2 regions of the Allobosea sp. OAE752 genome follow, and region 2 is predicted to be linked to the other one. Evidence: predicted binding sites of a transcription regulator. Region 2 holds the regulator's gene; the other holds the start of a gene.

Region 1 (7,534 bases), on a different contig from region 2:
GGGCAACGAACTCGGCCAGTGCGGGATCGAGGCCGTTGCGCGACAGCACCAGCGCGACGCGGCGCGCATCATCGGCCTTGACCGTGAGCCGCGCGGAAACCTCCGTTTCGCTCGCGCTGCCGCTGGCGCCGACCAGCGCGCCCGCGACGCGCAGCGAGGCGGTGGCGTCGGAGAGGCCCTGATCGTGCAACTTCCCGCGTAGAGCGAGAGCCGAGAAATCCTCGCCGCGCCAGATCATCTGGTCGAGGTCGAGGCTGATGTCGAGGCTGCCCGGCAGGCCCTGCAGCGCCTGCATGAAGCCCTTGCGCTCGGCAAGCGCCGTCGCCAGCGCATCGGCATCGAGCCGCCGGGCCCTGAGCGCGAGCGAGCCCGTACCGCCGGGCGGGAGATATTGCCCCTCGCCTTCCAGCCGCGCCGCGCCGCCGGCAAGGTCCAGCGTCAGCCCGGCGAGGTCGAGCTGGCGGCTGCCGCCACGCAGCCGGCCGGACAGCGCGACCGCCCCGCCGGGCGACAGGTTGAACAGCCCGTCCGCCTCGGCTCCGACGCTGCCGCCGCCTTGGCGTGGAAAGAGCAGCGCCCCGTCGAAATTGAACTGCAGATTGTCGCCGGTGAGGAACGCCTTGGCCCGAAGCCGGCCGCCCTCATCCATCTCGCCGGTGGTGATGCGCAGCGAGTTGCCCGCCACCTCGCCCTCGAAACGCCAGGGCCCGGCGAGGCTCACCGCCGAAACCTCGGCGGCCACGGGAGCGATCGTCACCGGCGCCTTGCCCGGATCGCGCCAGATCACCGCCGAGCGGCTGATCGTCAATCGTTCGAGGCTGGCCTGTGCCGGCAAGCCGGCGCCGCTGCGCTCCGGCAGGCGGATCGCGCCGTTCGGATCGAGCGACAGGGACAATATGGCGCCGTCGAAGCGCGCTTCCGAGAAATGGAACTCGCCCCGCGCCAGCGAGGCCAGAGCGAGCTCGACAGTGGCGTTCTCGACCGTCGCCGAACTCGCCTCGCCCGGCGCGCCGATCCGCAGATCTCCCAGCGTGATCCGCGGCGAGGGCAAGAGGCGCAGGCGGATATCGCCCCCGACACGCGTCTCGACGCCGAGCGCCTCGCTCAGCCTTGCCTCGACCTGCGAGCGATAGGCGCGCCAGTCGACGAAGCCGGGGCCGACCAGGGCCGCCAGCAGCGCCAGCACCAGCAAGGCGGCGAGAACTGTCAGAGTTTCACGCAACGTCCGCTTTCTGCCCCTTTCGCAACCAGCGGGCGGTGCCGGCCGAACCGGCGCCGCCATGCACGATCAAGCTGTCAGCAGAATGACGGCAAGTCGCGGCGAGATCACGACATTTCGGCGAAGCCCGCGGGCGGCGCAAGCGGCGGCGATGTCACAGAACGACGATTTTGCCGGGATTGAGGATGTTCTGCGGGTCGAGCGCACGCTTGATCGTGCGCATCACCGCGACCGCCTCCGGCCCATGCTCCTGCTCGAGATACTTGATCTTCTTCTGGCCGACACCGTGCTCGCCCGTGCAGGTCCCGCCCATCGTCAGCGCACGCTTCACCAGCCGATCGATGAAGGCTTGCACCCGCTCGACCTCGGCCTTGTCGTTGAGATCGACCAGCGGCTGCGTGTGGAAATTGCCGTCGCCGACATGGCCGGCGATCGGCGCGATCAGCCCGGATTCCTCGATGTCCCGCTTGGTCTCCTCGACGCATTCGGCCAGTCGCGAGATCGGCACGCAGACATCGGTCGCAACCGAGTCGAAGCCGGGCCGAAGCGCCTTCGCCGCCCAATAGGCATCATGGCGCGCCTGCCAGAGCTTGGAGCGGTCCTCGGCCTTGGTCGCCCACTCGAAGGGACCGCCGCCATATTCCGCCGCGATCTCGCCGAAGCGCTCAGACTGCTCGGCAACGCCTGCTTCCGTGCCATGGAACTCGACGAAGAGCATCGTCGTCTCCGGCAGGCCGAGCTTGGCGTGCAGGTTGACGCCGCGGATCATCACATCGTCGAGCAATTCGATGCGCGCGACCGGCAGGCCGGTCTGGATGGTCAGAATCGTCGCATCGCAGGCCGCCTTCACCGACGGGAACGGGCAGACGCCCGCCGCGATCGCCTCCGGGATGCCGTGCAGCTTCAGCGTGACCTCGGTGATGATGCCGAGCGTGCCTTCCGAGCCGACGAGGAGCCGGGTGAGGTCGTAGCCGGCCGAGGTCTTGCGGGCCCGCGTCGAGCTCTGGACGATCGAGCCGTCAGCCATCACCGCCTTCAGCGCCAGCACATTGTCCTTCATCGTGCCGTAGCGCACCGCATTGGTGCCGGAGGCGCGCGTCGCCGCCATGCCGCCGATGGAGGCGTCGGCGCCGGGATCGATCGGGAACATCAGGCCTTGGTCGCGCAGATGCTCGTTGAGCTCCTTGCGGGTGACGCCCGCCTCGACCACCACGTCGAGATCCTCCGCATGGACGGCGACGATCCGCTTCATCTGCGACATGTCGATGCAGACGCCGCCGAAGGGCGCGTTGACATGGCCTTCCAGCGAAGTGCCGGTACCGAAGGCGATGACCGGCACGCCATGCGCGGCGCAGAGCCTCACGATCTCCGAAACCTCTTCCGTGCTCTGCGGAAACACCACCGCGTCCGGCGCCTGGTTCGGAATCCAGGTCAGCGTATGGCCGTGCTGCTGGCGCACCGCGAGACTGGTCACCAACCGGTTGCCGAAGCGCGCGGCGAGCGCCCGCGTCACGGTCTCGACGGCTTCCCGCGAGGGAGGCAGCACGGCGGCGGCGCTGAAGGTTTCGGGAAGCGACGCGGCGGGCAGGCTCATTGTCAACATCCGGTTTTGGCGCTTAGAGTTGGAACAGATCGGTTTCGCCACCGGTTACGATTACGAGATCGTTCCGGTGTGGTCGTTTTCTGCCCGCGCCAGACTCCTGGCACCGGGCAGGGCCGATGCACAGTAGAACACGCAACCGCCGGATGGGCAGTACAAATTACGCTGCCATGCCTTGAACGAAGCGCTGGACAGGGAGGCGCGGATGAAAAACGAGACGCGCGCCCCGGCGCTGTTCTTCGCACCCTTCGTCTCGTCGGCCATGCGCGTCGAGCCGCAATGGATCGACTATAACGGCCATCTCAACATGGCCTATTACCATGTGCTGTTCGACCGGGCGGTGGACGAGGTTTTCTCGCTCGTGGGCCTGACCCGCGACTATGTCGAGACGCGCCATGCCTCGACCTTCACGGCCGAATGCCACGTCCTCTACAAGCGCGAGTTGACCGAGGGCGATTTCGTCCGCGTCACGGCCCAGCTCATCGCCTTCGACGACAAGCGGCTGCATTACTATCTCGAGATGCGCCACGCCAATGAAGGCTGGCTCGCCGCCACCAGCGAGAACATGTCGCTGCATGTCGACATGGTCCATCGCCGGGTGACGCCCTTCCCGCCCGACATCCTCGCCAATCTCGCCCTGATGAAGGCGGCTCACAGCATGATGCCGCTGCCGGCCACGATCGGCCGCATCATCGGCATGCCGGAAAAGCGTGCGATCCAGGTCGAGGATCAGGCCGAGCCCGAGACCGAAACCCGGCATTGAACGGCGCGGGCAGCGCTCAGTCACTGTCGTCGGGAATCTTGAGCTTGTGACCGCAGGCCTTGCAGTAGACCGCGTCCAGCTCATGCCGTTGCAGCGCGCATTCAGGGCATGGGAAGGTCACCTTGTTGGGCCTCACCAGCGCCTGCGCCAGCTTCACGAACAGGGAAATCCCGACGATCATCACGATGATCGAGGTCAACTTGCCTGCGGTGCCCGGCAAGGTGATGTCGCCGAAGCCAGTGGTCGTCACCGTCGCGACGGTAAAGTAGAGCGCATCGACATAGCCCGCCAGGCCGCCGGCTTCGCGGAAGAAGAAGGTGAAGACGAAGCCCGTGACCACGAAGAGAAAGGTCAGGATGTTGATCAGCGCGCGGGCGACGTTCTCCCAGTCGCGGTAGGGAGTCCTGCGCAATTGCGCCCAGATGACCCCCTTCTGCGAAAGCGACCACAGCCGCAGGATGCGCAGAAAGCCGAAATTCTCCAGCCACTGGGGTGCCAGCAGCGTCACCAGAATGAACAGGTCGAGAATGACCGCCGGCTGGCGCAGGAGCCTCGGCATGTTCGAGGACGCCAGGAACCGCGCGGCGATTTCCAGAACCACGATGACGGCGACCGAATAGTCGATCCAGAGGAACGTCGAGGCGTCCCGCAGGACCGGCGTCGCGATAAAGAAAGCGATGATCAGGAGATCGACGATCGTCACCGCAAGCCGGAAGCGCAGCGCGGTCGGCGAGCGGCCGTGATAGAGCTGGCGCAGCCGGTCTCGGAATGTATCGAACCGGCTCTCGGGCCGTCGGGGATCGGCGCTTTCCATTCCAGGGACGATAGCGGGTCGCGAAGCCAGCCGCCAAGAACCCTCGTCATTGCGCGCGCAGCGCAGCAATCCCGGGGGATTGGGTGGAACGGCTCGGCCCAGCCCCTGGATCGCTTCGTCGCTTCGCTCCTCGCGATGACGCTGGTCCGGCCAGACGCGAAATGCCCTAGCCGCGCGGCATCTCCGCAACCGCATGCACCGCATAGCCGCGATAGGGCGCACTCACCCGGCAATCGGCCCCGGCCGCTTGCGCCAGCTCGCGCATGACCGCCGGCAGGTCCTCCCGCGGCGCGACATGGAACAGCGCGAGCCAGCGCGACAGCACGTTCTTGAACGCGCTCGGCAAACCGGCCTGGTCGCCGAAATCGACGATATGCAGCGAACCGCCCGGAGCGAGCCGCCGCAGCGCCTCCGCCACCACCGGCTGCCAGGGCGGGATCATCGACAACGCATAGGAAATGACGATGCGGTCGAAGCCCGGCCGCCCGAACAGCGCCTGCGGGTCGAAATCGGTCGCGTCGGCCTGCGCCAGCCTGATCCGGCCGGTGAGCCCGGCGCGCGCGACGGAAGCCCGGGCCGTCGCCAGCATCTCGGCGGAGACGTCGAGCCCATAGCACTCACAGTCTGGATAGCGCCGGGCGATCTTGATCAGGTTGCGCCCGGTGCCGCAGCCGATCTCCAGGATCGACGCGCCGGCCGGGGGCGCGAGCCCCTCGATCAGCTGGTCGCGGCCAAGCAGGTAGAATTTGCGGCTGGCGTCGTAGATATGACGTTGATGCCGGTAGATCCGGTCCATCAGCCCCGCGGCCGAGCCCGTCGCCCCGGCAGCGCTCACGCCGCCTGCCCCGGCAGGGTGTAGAGATGGAAGCCGCCATAGATCGCGGAGCGGTCCTGGCGGCAGAGATCGCGGCTGCGGGCCTCGTCATAGCGCCATTGATCGAGGATCGCGGCCGGCACGCGGCCCGGCAGCAATCGCTCATCGGCCGCGGTCCGGAAGATCACCCTTGCGCCCGGCTTGGCCGTGCGCGTGATCTGCGACCACAGCGCCGTGAGGTCGGCATCGTTCATCCAGTCCTGCGCATCGAGCAGCACATAGGCGTCGCAGCTCTTCGCCGGCTGGTCTTCCAGGAAGGCCGTGATCGCGCTCTGGCGATAGCCGACCGCACCGGCCCGGGCCTTCACGGTCTCGAAATTCTGCGGCTGGAGATAGGGTGGCAGCACCGCATCCGCCCCTTCGCCGTAGCGGCGTCCGAAGGCCTGCTGCGCGAAATAATTGTCCTTCAGGTCGAAACCGCAGGCGAGGCGCTCGAGCCTGAGCCGCAGCGCGCCGAGGATGCCGTCCTCGCCATCGGCCGCGAGCGCCTTGTACTGGGCCGGCGGAATGCCGAGGCCGTAGAGCGAGGCCGGCTGGCGCACCAGCCAGCGCACCAGCCTGCGCTCGAACATCGGCGCGAGATGCCGGTCGTAAAGCTGCCGCTGCTCAGCGAGATCGCGCGCGGCCAACATCGCGCGGGGATTGCCGCCGAGCAATCGCGCCAGCAGATGGCCGGTGCCGATGAAGCGGCCGAGCAGCCCGTAGCGGTAGAAGCCGTTGGCGAAGAGGTTGATCCGGCGGCGCCCGCCGAGGCCGCGCCCCTCCCAGTAGCCGCGCGAGACAGCGTCGAGATGCGGCGCGATCTCGCCATCGTAGAAGGCGACATTCTCGCGGCGGTCGGCCGCGCCGAAGAAGCGGCGGAAGGTCGAGTAATCCGTCATGCGCCCCAGCGCCGCGAGCTTCAGCCGCCCCAGCGCGATATGGGCACCGTTGAGATCGACCGCGCTGACGCGGATCGGCGCCGCGGTCAGATAGGACAGGACGTTGCAGGAGCCGGACGCGATCGCGACGACATGGTCGTCCGCCTTGAGCGCAAGCGCCGCCATGTCGACGACAGGGTCTTCCCATATCTGCGGATAGACGAGCCCCGAGAAGGCGCGGGTGAACATCCATTCCAGCAGGCCCGCCTTGGAGAGCCGTTTGCTGCGCTGGACCGCTGTGCTGAGGCCCAGCGTTGTCGTCCGCCGAACCGTCCGTGCCGATTGCGTCACTGGTTCCCGCCTCCCCTTTCAAGGTGGCGAGCCGACTAGAGGAGTCGCATGACGGTCCGGTGACGGGGCCCGCGCTGCCGCTATCGTGAAGCAGGGTCCAGCGCCGAGGGGGCTGAAAATCGGCGGCCGAAAAGCCATATTGGGCCGGACCGAGCCGATGGCATCGCGAGCCATCCGCCGAGAAGGAGATCATCATGGGTCTGACGAGCATGTTCGGCGCCGAGAAGAAGCAGGCCGAAACCTTCCCCTTCCAGCTCACGGACGCCGAATGGCGCGCGCGCCTGACACCCGAGCAGTATCGCATCCTGCGCGGCCACGGCACCGAGCGGGCGGGTTCCTGCGCGCTCAACTACGAGAAGCGCGCCGGCACCTTCTCCTGCGCCGGCTGCGGCCAGAAGCTGTTCAAATCGGGCAAGAAGTTTGAGAGCGGCACCGGCTGGCCGAGCTTCGACCAACCGCTGGAAGGTGCGGTGGGCGCCAGCGAGGATCACAGCCACGGCATGCATCGGGTCGAGGTCCATTGCGCCAATTGCGGCGGCCATCTCGGCCACGTCTTTCCGGACGGCCCGCCCCCGACCGGACTGCGCTACTGCATCAATGGCGAGGCGATGACGTTCGAGCCGGAAGCAGCTTGAGGCATTCGCGTCATGCCCGGGCTCGACCCGAGCATCTCGTGACGGAAAAGCGATGAAGAGATGCCCGGGTCAAGCCCGGCATGACGTTTCAAGCAGCCGGTACCGCCCGCCGCGCCAGCGCCGCAGCGTCGACGCCCGGCGGCAGATCGCCGAACTGTCCCGACCAGCCACCATCCAGCCGCGTCGCGATGAAGGCATCCGCCACCGCGGCCGGCGCGAAACGCAACAGCAACGAGCCCTGCAGCATCAACGCCAGCTTCTCGGTCAATCGCCGCGCCTGCCCCTCATTGCGCATCATCTCCGGCAACTCGCCTTCCAGCCGTTTTAAAGCCGCATCGTAGCCCCGGTCCGCGCCCGCAGCCGCCATCAGCTCCGCCCGCAATACATCGACAGCGCCCTCCTCGCGCGCCAGCGAACG
Region 2 (7,534 bases):
GGTGTTGGGCTCGAGCTTCTGGAAATGGCTCATCGTCTCGCTGCCCTGGACGCCGCCCTGCAGGCGCTGCGTCTTGAGCTGGGTGCGGGCATCGACCGAGCCCTCGGTGCCGACGACGTTGATCGCGGGCTTGCCCTTGGCGACGCAATTGGCCTGGCTCCAATCGCCGATCTGCTGCGGCCAGTTGGTCGAGCGACTGGCGCCGACGCTCTTGCCGCAGAGGTCGTCAGGGCTCTTCACCGTGTCCTTGAACGGGGTGACCGTGTAGAACTGCGCGCCGGATTCGAGATAATCGACGAAGTCGACCTGCTCGCGCCGGGCCGGCAGATCGCTCATGCCGGCCAGCGCCATGTCGACGCGGCCGGTCTGGATCGAGGGCAGCATCTGGGCGAAGGCCGTTTCCTGCCATTCGACCTTGAGGCCGAGTTCCTTGGCGATGGCCTCGCCCAGCTCGATGTCGAAGCCGATGAGCTGGTTGGTCGCCGGGTCCTTCGAGGTGATCGGCGGATAGTTCGGCTGGGTCCCGATCACGAGCTTGCCGGCGGTCTTGATCCGGTCCGGCACGGTCTGCGCCTGAGCGGCCAGCGTGGTCGCGGCGAGCAGCGCCGCCGTCAGTGTCAAACGAAGCATGTGGTCTCTCCCTCTTATGAACTCAAAGCATTGCGCGAAGAAACGGGAACCGGTTTTTCGCTGAAGCCATGCGCAAAACGACAAGAATCCCGCCGGTCGTCACTTCAGGACGGCTGCGATGAAATCCCGGGTGCGGACCTGGGTCGGTGCGACCAGGACCGTGTCGGGCGTGCCGCGCTCGACGATCTCGCCCTTGTCCATGAAGACGACGTCGTTCGCCACCTCTCGCGCGAAGCCGAGCTCATGGGTGACGACGATCATCGTCATGCCGCTGGCGGCGAGGTCGCGCATCACGTTCAGCACCTCGCCGACGAGCTCGGGATCGAGCGCCGAGGTCGGCTCGTCGAACAGCATCAGCTTGGGCTTCATCGCCAGCGCCCTGGCGATGGCGATGCGCTGCTGCTGCCCGCCCGAGAGCTCGCTCGGATAGGCGTCGCGCTTCTCGGCGAGGCCGACACGCTCCAGCAGCGCCATGGCATCCGCGACGATCTCCTTGCGCGGCCGCTTCAGCACCGTGAGCGGCCCCTCGATGATGTTCTGCAGCGCCGTCATGTGGTTGAACAGGTTGAAGCGCTGGAACACCATGCCGGTGACGAGGCGCTGGCGCGCGATCTCCGGGTCGGTCAGCTCGTGCAGCTCGTCGCCGACGCGGCGATAGCCGATCAGTTCGCCATCGACGCGGATCGCGCCCTGGTCGATCTTCTCGAGCTGGTTGATGCAGCGCAGCAGCGTGGACTTGCCCGAGCCAGACGGCCCGATGATGCACTGGACCATGCCGGGCTCGACCGAGAGCGAGACGTCGTTCAGCGCCTTCAGATCGCCGAAGAACTTGCTGACATTGGCGACGGTGACGATGGCGGTATCCGCATCCGCCTGGTTCTGCGCCGCGCTCATGCCGGCTCCTCCTCGATCTTGACGGTGCGTTTCGCCCGCCTCTCGCCGCGTCCCTTCGAGAAATGGCGCTCGAGGAAATACTGCCCGATCTGCAGCAGCGTCACCACGAGCAGATACCAGCCGGCGGCGACGATCAGCAATTCGATGACGCGGGCATTGGCGAAATAGATCGTCTGGGCGTTGCGCAGGATCTCGGCATACTGGATCACGCTCGCCACCGAGGTCAGCTTCACCATGCTGATCACCTCGTTGCCGACCGGCGGAATGATGACGCGCATCGCCTGCGGCAGCACGATGCGACGCAGCGCCGTCAGCCGCGTCATGCCGATCGCCTTGGCGGCTTCGGTCTGCCCGGTATCGACGGAGAGGATGCCGCCGCGCACCACCTCGGCGGTATAGGCGCCCTGGTTCATGCCGAGCCCGAGCAGCGTCGCCATGAACGGACCGATGATGTCGATGGTGCGCCAGGAGAACAGCCCGGGAATGCCGATGGTCGGGAAGACCAGCGCCAGGTTGAACCAGATCAGGAGCTGCAGCAGCAGCGGCGTGCCGCGGAAGAACCAGATGTAGAACAGCGCGACGCTGCGCAGCACCGGGTTCGGCGACATATACATGATCGCGAAGACGACCCCGAGCACGATGCCCAGCGTCATTGCGCAGACCGTCATGATCAGCGTGTTGCCGAGACCGGAGAGGATCGCGGGCGCGGTGAAGAACTGCCCGACCACCGGCCAGGCGATGTCGCCCTTGACGAAGGCGGCGACGATCCAGGCGAGGACAGCGATGATGAGCGCCGCCGCGACCCAACGCCCATAGAAACGACGCGGCACGATCCTGAGTCGCGCGATCGCGGCCAGATCGCGGCTGGCGACCGGCGAGGTGACGGCATGGCTCATCGACGGCGCTCCCGGACAGGCTTGCCGGCGGCTCTCGAAAGCGCCATCGACCGCGATGCCGTTGGTCCGCGGAAACCACCGCAGCACGGGCAGATTGTCAAATTCATGCGAGCCCCTCCTCCCCAAGCGTAAGAATGACCTCTTGACCCGGCAGCCAGCAAACGAAACGATCTCCGGTAGCCTAGTCCAAAACGGAATACCCATGGCCTTGCGGCCCCCGCCCTCCTCCACCGCCATGCGCGCCTTCGTCACCGTCGCGCGACTGGGCTCGACCGCCCGCGCCGCAGGCGTCGTCAACCTGACGCAGAGCGCGGTCTCCAAGCAGATCCTGTCGCTCGAGCACCATCTCGGCACCGTGCTGTTCGAGCGCAATCCGGTCGGCCTCAAGCTCACCGAGGCCGGCGCAATCTACCTGCCCTATGCCGAGGCCGCCCTGGAGCAGATGGAACGCGGTGCGATGCGCCTGGCCGAGCGCGTCGCCATCGCCCGGCCGATCCGGTTGCACATGGTCGCCATCGCCGGCGAGCGCTGGCTGATGGAGCGCTTCCCCGTCTTCGCCGAGGCCCATCCCGGCGTCGATGTCCAGTTCACCAACTATGTCAGCGAAAACGAGACGGAAGAGCCCGACATCGAGATCAACCACGGCACCCCGCCCTGGCCCGGCAAGGAGGCGCATTATCTGTTCGGCCGCGATGTCGCCCTCGTCGCCGCGCCCGAATTGCTGGAGCGCATGGGCGGTTTCCGCCGCGCCGCCGACATCCAGAAGATGACGCTGCTGCAGCATTACCAGATGCCGGCCTTCTGGGCCGAGTTCACCGAGGCGCATGGCCTGCGCGGCGCGGTGCCGGCCCATACCGTCCGATACGGCTATTACTCCGTCATCATCCGCGCCGCGGTCGCGGGGCTCGGCGTCGCGCTGGCGCCACGCTGCTATGTCGCCGAGGAACTGGCTTCGGGCGCATTGGTCAACCCGCTCGATATCGGCTTCACCAGCGTCACCGGCTGCTGGCTGACCCGCCGCCTGGACCAGCCCTCGCGCCCCGGCCTCGACGCCTTCATCGCCTGGCTGAGGACGGAGGCCGCGGCTTTCGACGCGGCGACGCGAGCAGCCTGAGCGCCCGCAACCTCCCGGCCGGCCATGCGTTGACATCGGCACAGGAGGAGGCCGCCATGATCACCATTCTTCCGGCTCCCGACCATGTTCTCGCCATCGCGTTCAGCGGCACCATCGAGCCGGCCGATATCGAGCGCGTCGCCGCCGATGTCGAAGACCGGCTGAGCCGGCACGAGAAGGTCGCGATCCTCGCCGATATCACCGCCTTCGACGACATGACCTTCGCCGCCGCCTGGAAGGACGCGCGCTACAGCTTCGGCAAGCTCTGGGAACTCAGGCGCTTCCCCAAGGAGGCGATCATCGTCGAGAAGGGCTGGCTCGATCGCGTCGCGCGGCTCTTCGCCCCGGTGGTCCCCTTCGTCGAGATCCGCACCTTCCCGCCGGCCGAGCGCGAAGCCGCGCTGGCCTGGGCCGCCGATATCGAGGGCGGCCCCGACACCTGAAGCACGGGCGCTGCGAGCCGGGGCTCGGCTCGCGTGTCAGCTCCGGCGGCGGTCAGCTTCTGGCGAACGTCTCGTCGAAGGCATAGCCCGCGCCGCGCACGGTCCGGAGCGGGTCCTTGGCGTCGGCAGGCGTGATCGCCTTGCGCAGGCGGCCGACATGCACGTCGACGGTGCGCTCGTCGATATAGACGTCCCGGCCCCAGACGGCGTCGAGGAGCTGGGCGCGGGAATAGACGCGGCCCGGTGCCTGCATCAGGAACTCGAGCAGGCGGAACTCGGTCGGCCCCAGATGCAGCTCGCTGCCGGCGCGGCGGACGCGCCGGGTGGTGCGGTCGAGCTCAAGGTCGCCCGCCTGCAGAAGACCGGCGACATGGCCGGGCTTCGCCCGGCGCAGCAGCGCCTGGATGCGCGCCGTCAGCTCCGGCAGGGAGAACGGCTTCACGACATAGTCGTCGGCGCCGGTCGCGAGCCCGCGCACCCGCTCGGTCTCCTCGCCGCGCGCCGTCAACATGATGATCGGCACCCGCTCGGTGTCGCGCCGCGAGCGCAGCCGGCGGCAGAGCTCGATGCCGGAAAGGCCCGGCAGCATCCAGTCCAGCAGCACCAGATCGGGCGTGTGGTCGCGCAGATGCAGTTCGGCGTCGTCCCCCCGCGCCACGCTGTCGACCTCGAAGCCCTCGGCTTCGAGGTTGTAGCGCAGCAGCAGGGTGAGAGGCTCTTCGTCCTCGACGATCAGGATGCGTGCCGCCATGATTCCTTAGCCTCAGCTACCCGTGATCGCCTCGACCTCGATATTGGTCGTGTCGAGCTTCGGCCGGTTCGCGTCGAGCGAGTCACCGGTGATGAGATAGTGGATCGTCTCGGCGATGTTGGTGGTGTGGTCGCCGATGCGCTCGATGTTCTTGGCGCAGAACAGGAGATGCGTGCAGAAGGTGATGTTGCGCGGATCTTCCATCATATAGGTCAGGAGCTCGCGGAACAGCGAGGTGTAGAGCGCGTCGATCTCGTCGTCGCGGCGCCAGACCTCGAGCGCCTTCTGCTCGTTGCCGGCGGCATAGGCGTCGAGCACGTCCTTGAGCTGCGCCTGAACGAGGCGGCTGATGTGCTCCAGCCCGACCACGGCGCGGTGCGGCGGCTGGAACTGCCCGGAGATGGCGACGGCGCGCTTGGCGATGTTCTTGGCGAGATCGCCGACACGCTCGACATCCGCCGCGATGCGGATGGCGGAGATCAGCTCGCGCAGATCGTTGGCCAGCGGCTGGCGCCGGGCGATGGTCAGCACCGCCTTCTCCTCGACCTCGCGCTGGAGATTGTCGAGGCGCTGATCGGCGGAGATGATCTTCTGGGCCAGCGTGGTGTCGCGGCGCACCAGCGCCACGGTCGCATCGCCGAGCATGCGCTCGGCCATCCCGCCCATTTCGGCGAGGCTGCGGCGAAGGCCTTCGAGATCGGCGTCGTAGGAGCGGACGATATGGTCGGTCATGGGGTTCCTCCTCCGTCGCCGCTCAGCCGAACCGGCCGGTGACGTAATCCTGCGTCTGCTTCTTCGCCGGGTTCATGAAGATCGTGTTGGTCGGCGCGAACTCGATGACCTCGCCGAGATACATGAAGGCCGTGTACTGCGAGATGCGCGCCGCCTGCTGCATGTTGTGCGTCACGATGGCGATGGTGAAGTCGCTCTTGAGCTGCTCCAGCAGGTCCTCGATCTTGCCGGTCGAGATCGGGTCGAGCGCCGAGGTCGGCTCGTCGAACAGGATCACTTCCGGCTTCTGCGCGATGGTGCGCGCGATGCACAGGCGCTGCTGCTGGCCGCCGGAGAGGCCCATGCCGGAGCTCTTCAGCTTGTCCTTGACCTCGTCCCAGAGCGCGGCGCGGCGCAGTGCGCCCTCGACGCGGTCGTCGAGCTCCGACTTCGGCGGCTTCTCGTAGAGGCGGATGCCGAAGGCGACGTTGTCGTAGATCGACATCGGGAACGGCGTCGGCTTCTGGAACACCATGCCGACGCGCGAGCGCAGCTCGTTCACATCGACGTCGTTGGAGATGATGTTGCGTCCGTCGAGCATGATCTCGCCGGTCGCCTTCTGCTCCGGATAGAGCGAGTAGATCCGGTTGAAGATGCGCAGCAGGGTCGACTTGCCGCAGCCCGAAGGCCCGATCAGCGCCGTGACATGGCGGTCACGGAAGTCGAGATTGATGTTCTTCAGCGCCTTGTGCTCGCCGTAGTAGAAATCGAGGTTTTTCACCGCGATCCGGACGGGAGCCTCGGCATCGAGCGACTGCGGGGAGAGTTCAAGGGTCGAAAGCATCGACATGGTCCTCAAGGTCGGGCGCGACCGGGCTGGATTCAAGTCTTATTTGCCGCCGGCGACGACGCGCCGGGCGATGATCGAGAGCAGCAGGATCGAGATCGTGATGATCAGCGAACCAGCCCAGGCGAGTTGCTGCCAGTTCTCGTAAGGGGCGGAGGCGAACTGGTAGATCGTGACCGGCAGGTTGGAAACGCCGCCGACGAGATTGGGCGAGAACCAGAAATTGTTGTTCAGCGCGGTGAAGATCAGCGGCGCCGTCTCGCCGGCGATGCGGGCGAGTGCCAGCAGGATGCCAGTGACCATGCCGGCCTTCGCCGCGCGCCAGGTCACGCTGGTGATGACGACGGAAGGCGGCGCGCCGAGCGCCGAGCCTGCCTCGCGCAGCGGGCCGGGCACGAGGCTGAGCATGTCCTCGGTGGTGCGCACGATGACCGGGATCGCGATGATGCCGAGCGCGACGCCGCCGGCCCAGCCGGAATAGCCGCGGAAGGGCTCGACCAGGATGACGTAGACGAACAGGCCGATCAGGATCGACGGCGCCGAAAGCAGGATGTCGTTGATGAAGCGGATGATGTTGGCGAGCTTGGAGCCGCGGCCGTATTCCGCCAGCCAGGTGCCGGCGAGCACGCCGATCGGCGTCGCCACCGCAATGCCCAGGAAGGTCAGCACGATCGAGCCGACGATGGCGTTGGCGAGGCCGCCGCCCTCGGAGCCCGGCCCGGGCGTGACATGGGTGAAGGTCGCGAGCGAGAGCCCGCCGATGCCCTTCACCAGCAGCATGCCGAGAATCCAGAACAGCACGAAGATGGCGCAGAAGGTGAAGCCGGTGGCGATGACCTTCATCGCGCGGTCGGCGGTGCGGCGCGACTGGCGCACGCGCCCCCAGGCGATGTGCGATGCGGCCGGTGCGGAAGAGGTGGACATGCTCATCTGACCCAGACCTCAGAATTTCTTGACCCGGGCGACCAGCAGCCGCGCGATGACGAGGACGACGAAGGTGACGAAGAACAGGATGCAGCCCAGCGCGATCAGCGAATTGAGCTGCAGGCCCATCGCCTCGTTGAACTCGTTGGCGATGCGCGAGGCTATGGTCGAGCCGGGGTCGAGGATCGAGGCCGAGAGCCGGTTGGCGTTGCCGACCACGAAGGTCACCGCCATCGTCTCGCCGAGCGCACGGCCGAGCCCGAGCATGATCGCGCCGATGATCGAGACGCCGGCCTGCGGCACCAGCACATGGCGCACGACTTC

What was found. The regulator PhoB, encoded in region 2, activates phosphate uptake and scavenging genes when phosphate is short. The targets are predictions, from matches to a motif close to TGTCATNNANCTGTCAT.
Region 1: a site for PhoB is predicted at 6,530-6,546, ahead of GGC47_RS07090 (BtaA family protein). Genes of this name have one in related genera too.

The regions. Positions count from the first base shown of each region.
Region 1 is NZ_JBNPXO010000002.1:460,471-468,004, reverse strand. It holds gene GGC47_RS07115 (AsmA family protein) at 1-1,222, opposite strand, end outside; gene GGC47_RS07110 (FAD-binding oxidoreductase) at 1,374-2,813, opposite strand; gene GGC47_RS07105 (thioesterase family protein) at 3,025-3,582, shown strand; gene GGC47_RS07100 (potassium channel family protein) at 3,599-4,396, opposite strand; gene GGC47_RS07095 (class I SAM-dependent methyltransferase) at 4,563-5,231, opposite strand; gene GGC47_RS07090 (BtaA family protein) at 5,228-6,481, opposite strand; gene msrB (peptide-methionine (R)-S-oxide reductase MsrB) at 6,676-7,116, shown strand; gene GGC47_RS07080 (acyl-CoA dehydrogenase family protein) at 7,205-7,534, opposite strand, start outside.
Region 2 is NZ_JBNPXO010000003.1:164,790-172,323, forward strand. It holds gene GGC47_RS09945 (ABC transporter substrate-binding protein) at 1-630, opposite strand, end outside; gene GGC47_RS09950 (amino acid ABC transporter ATP-binding protein) at 730-1,524, opposite strand; gene GGC47_RS09955 (amino acid ABC transporter permease) at 1,521-2,420, opposite strand; gene GGC47_RS09960 (LysR substrate-binding domain-containing protein) at 2,623-3,534, shown strand; gene GGC47_RS09965 (SpoIIAA family protein) at 3,591-3,977, shown strand; gene phoB (phosphate regulon transcriptional regulator PhoB) at 4,030-4,728, opposite strand; gene phoU (phosphate signaling complex protein PhoU) at 4,741-5,460, opposite strand; gene pstB (phosphate ABC transporter ATP-binding protein PstB) at 5,483-6,289, opposite strand; gene pstA (phosphate ABC transporter permease PstA) at 6,329-7,210, opposite strand; gene pstC (phosphate ABC transporter permease subunit PstC) at 7,229-7,534, opposite strand, start outside.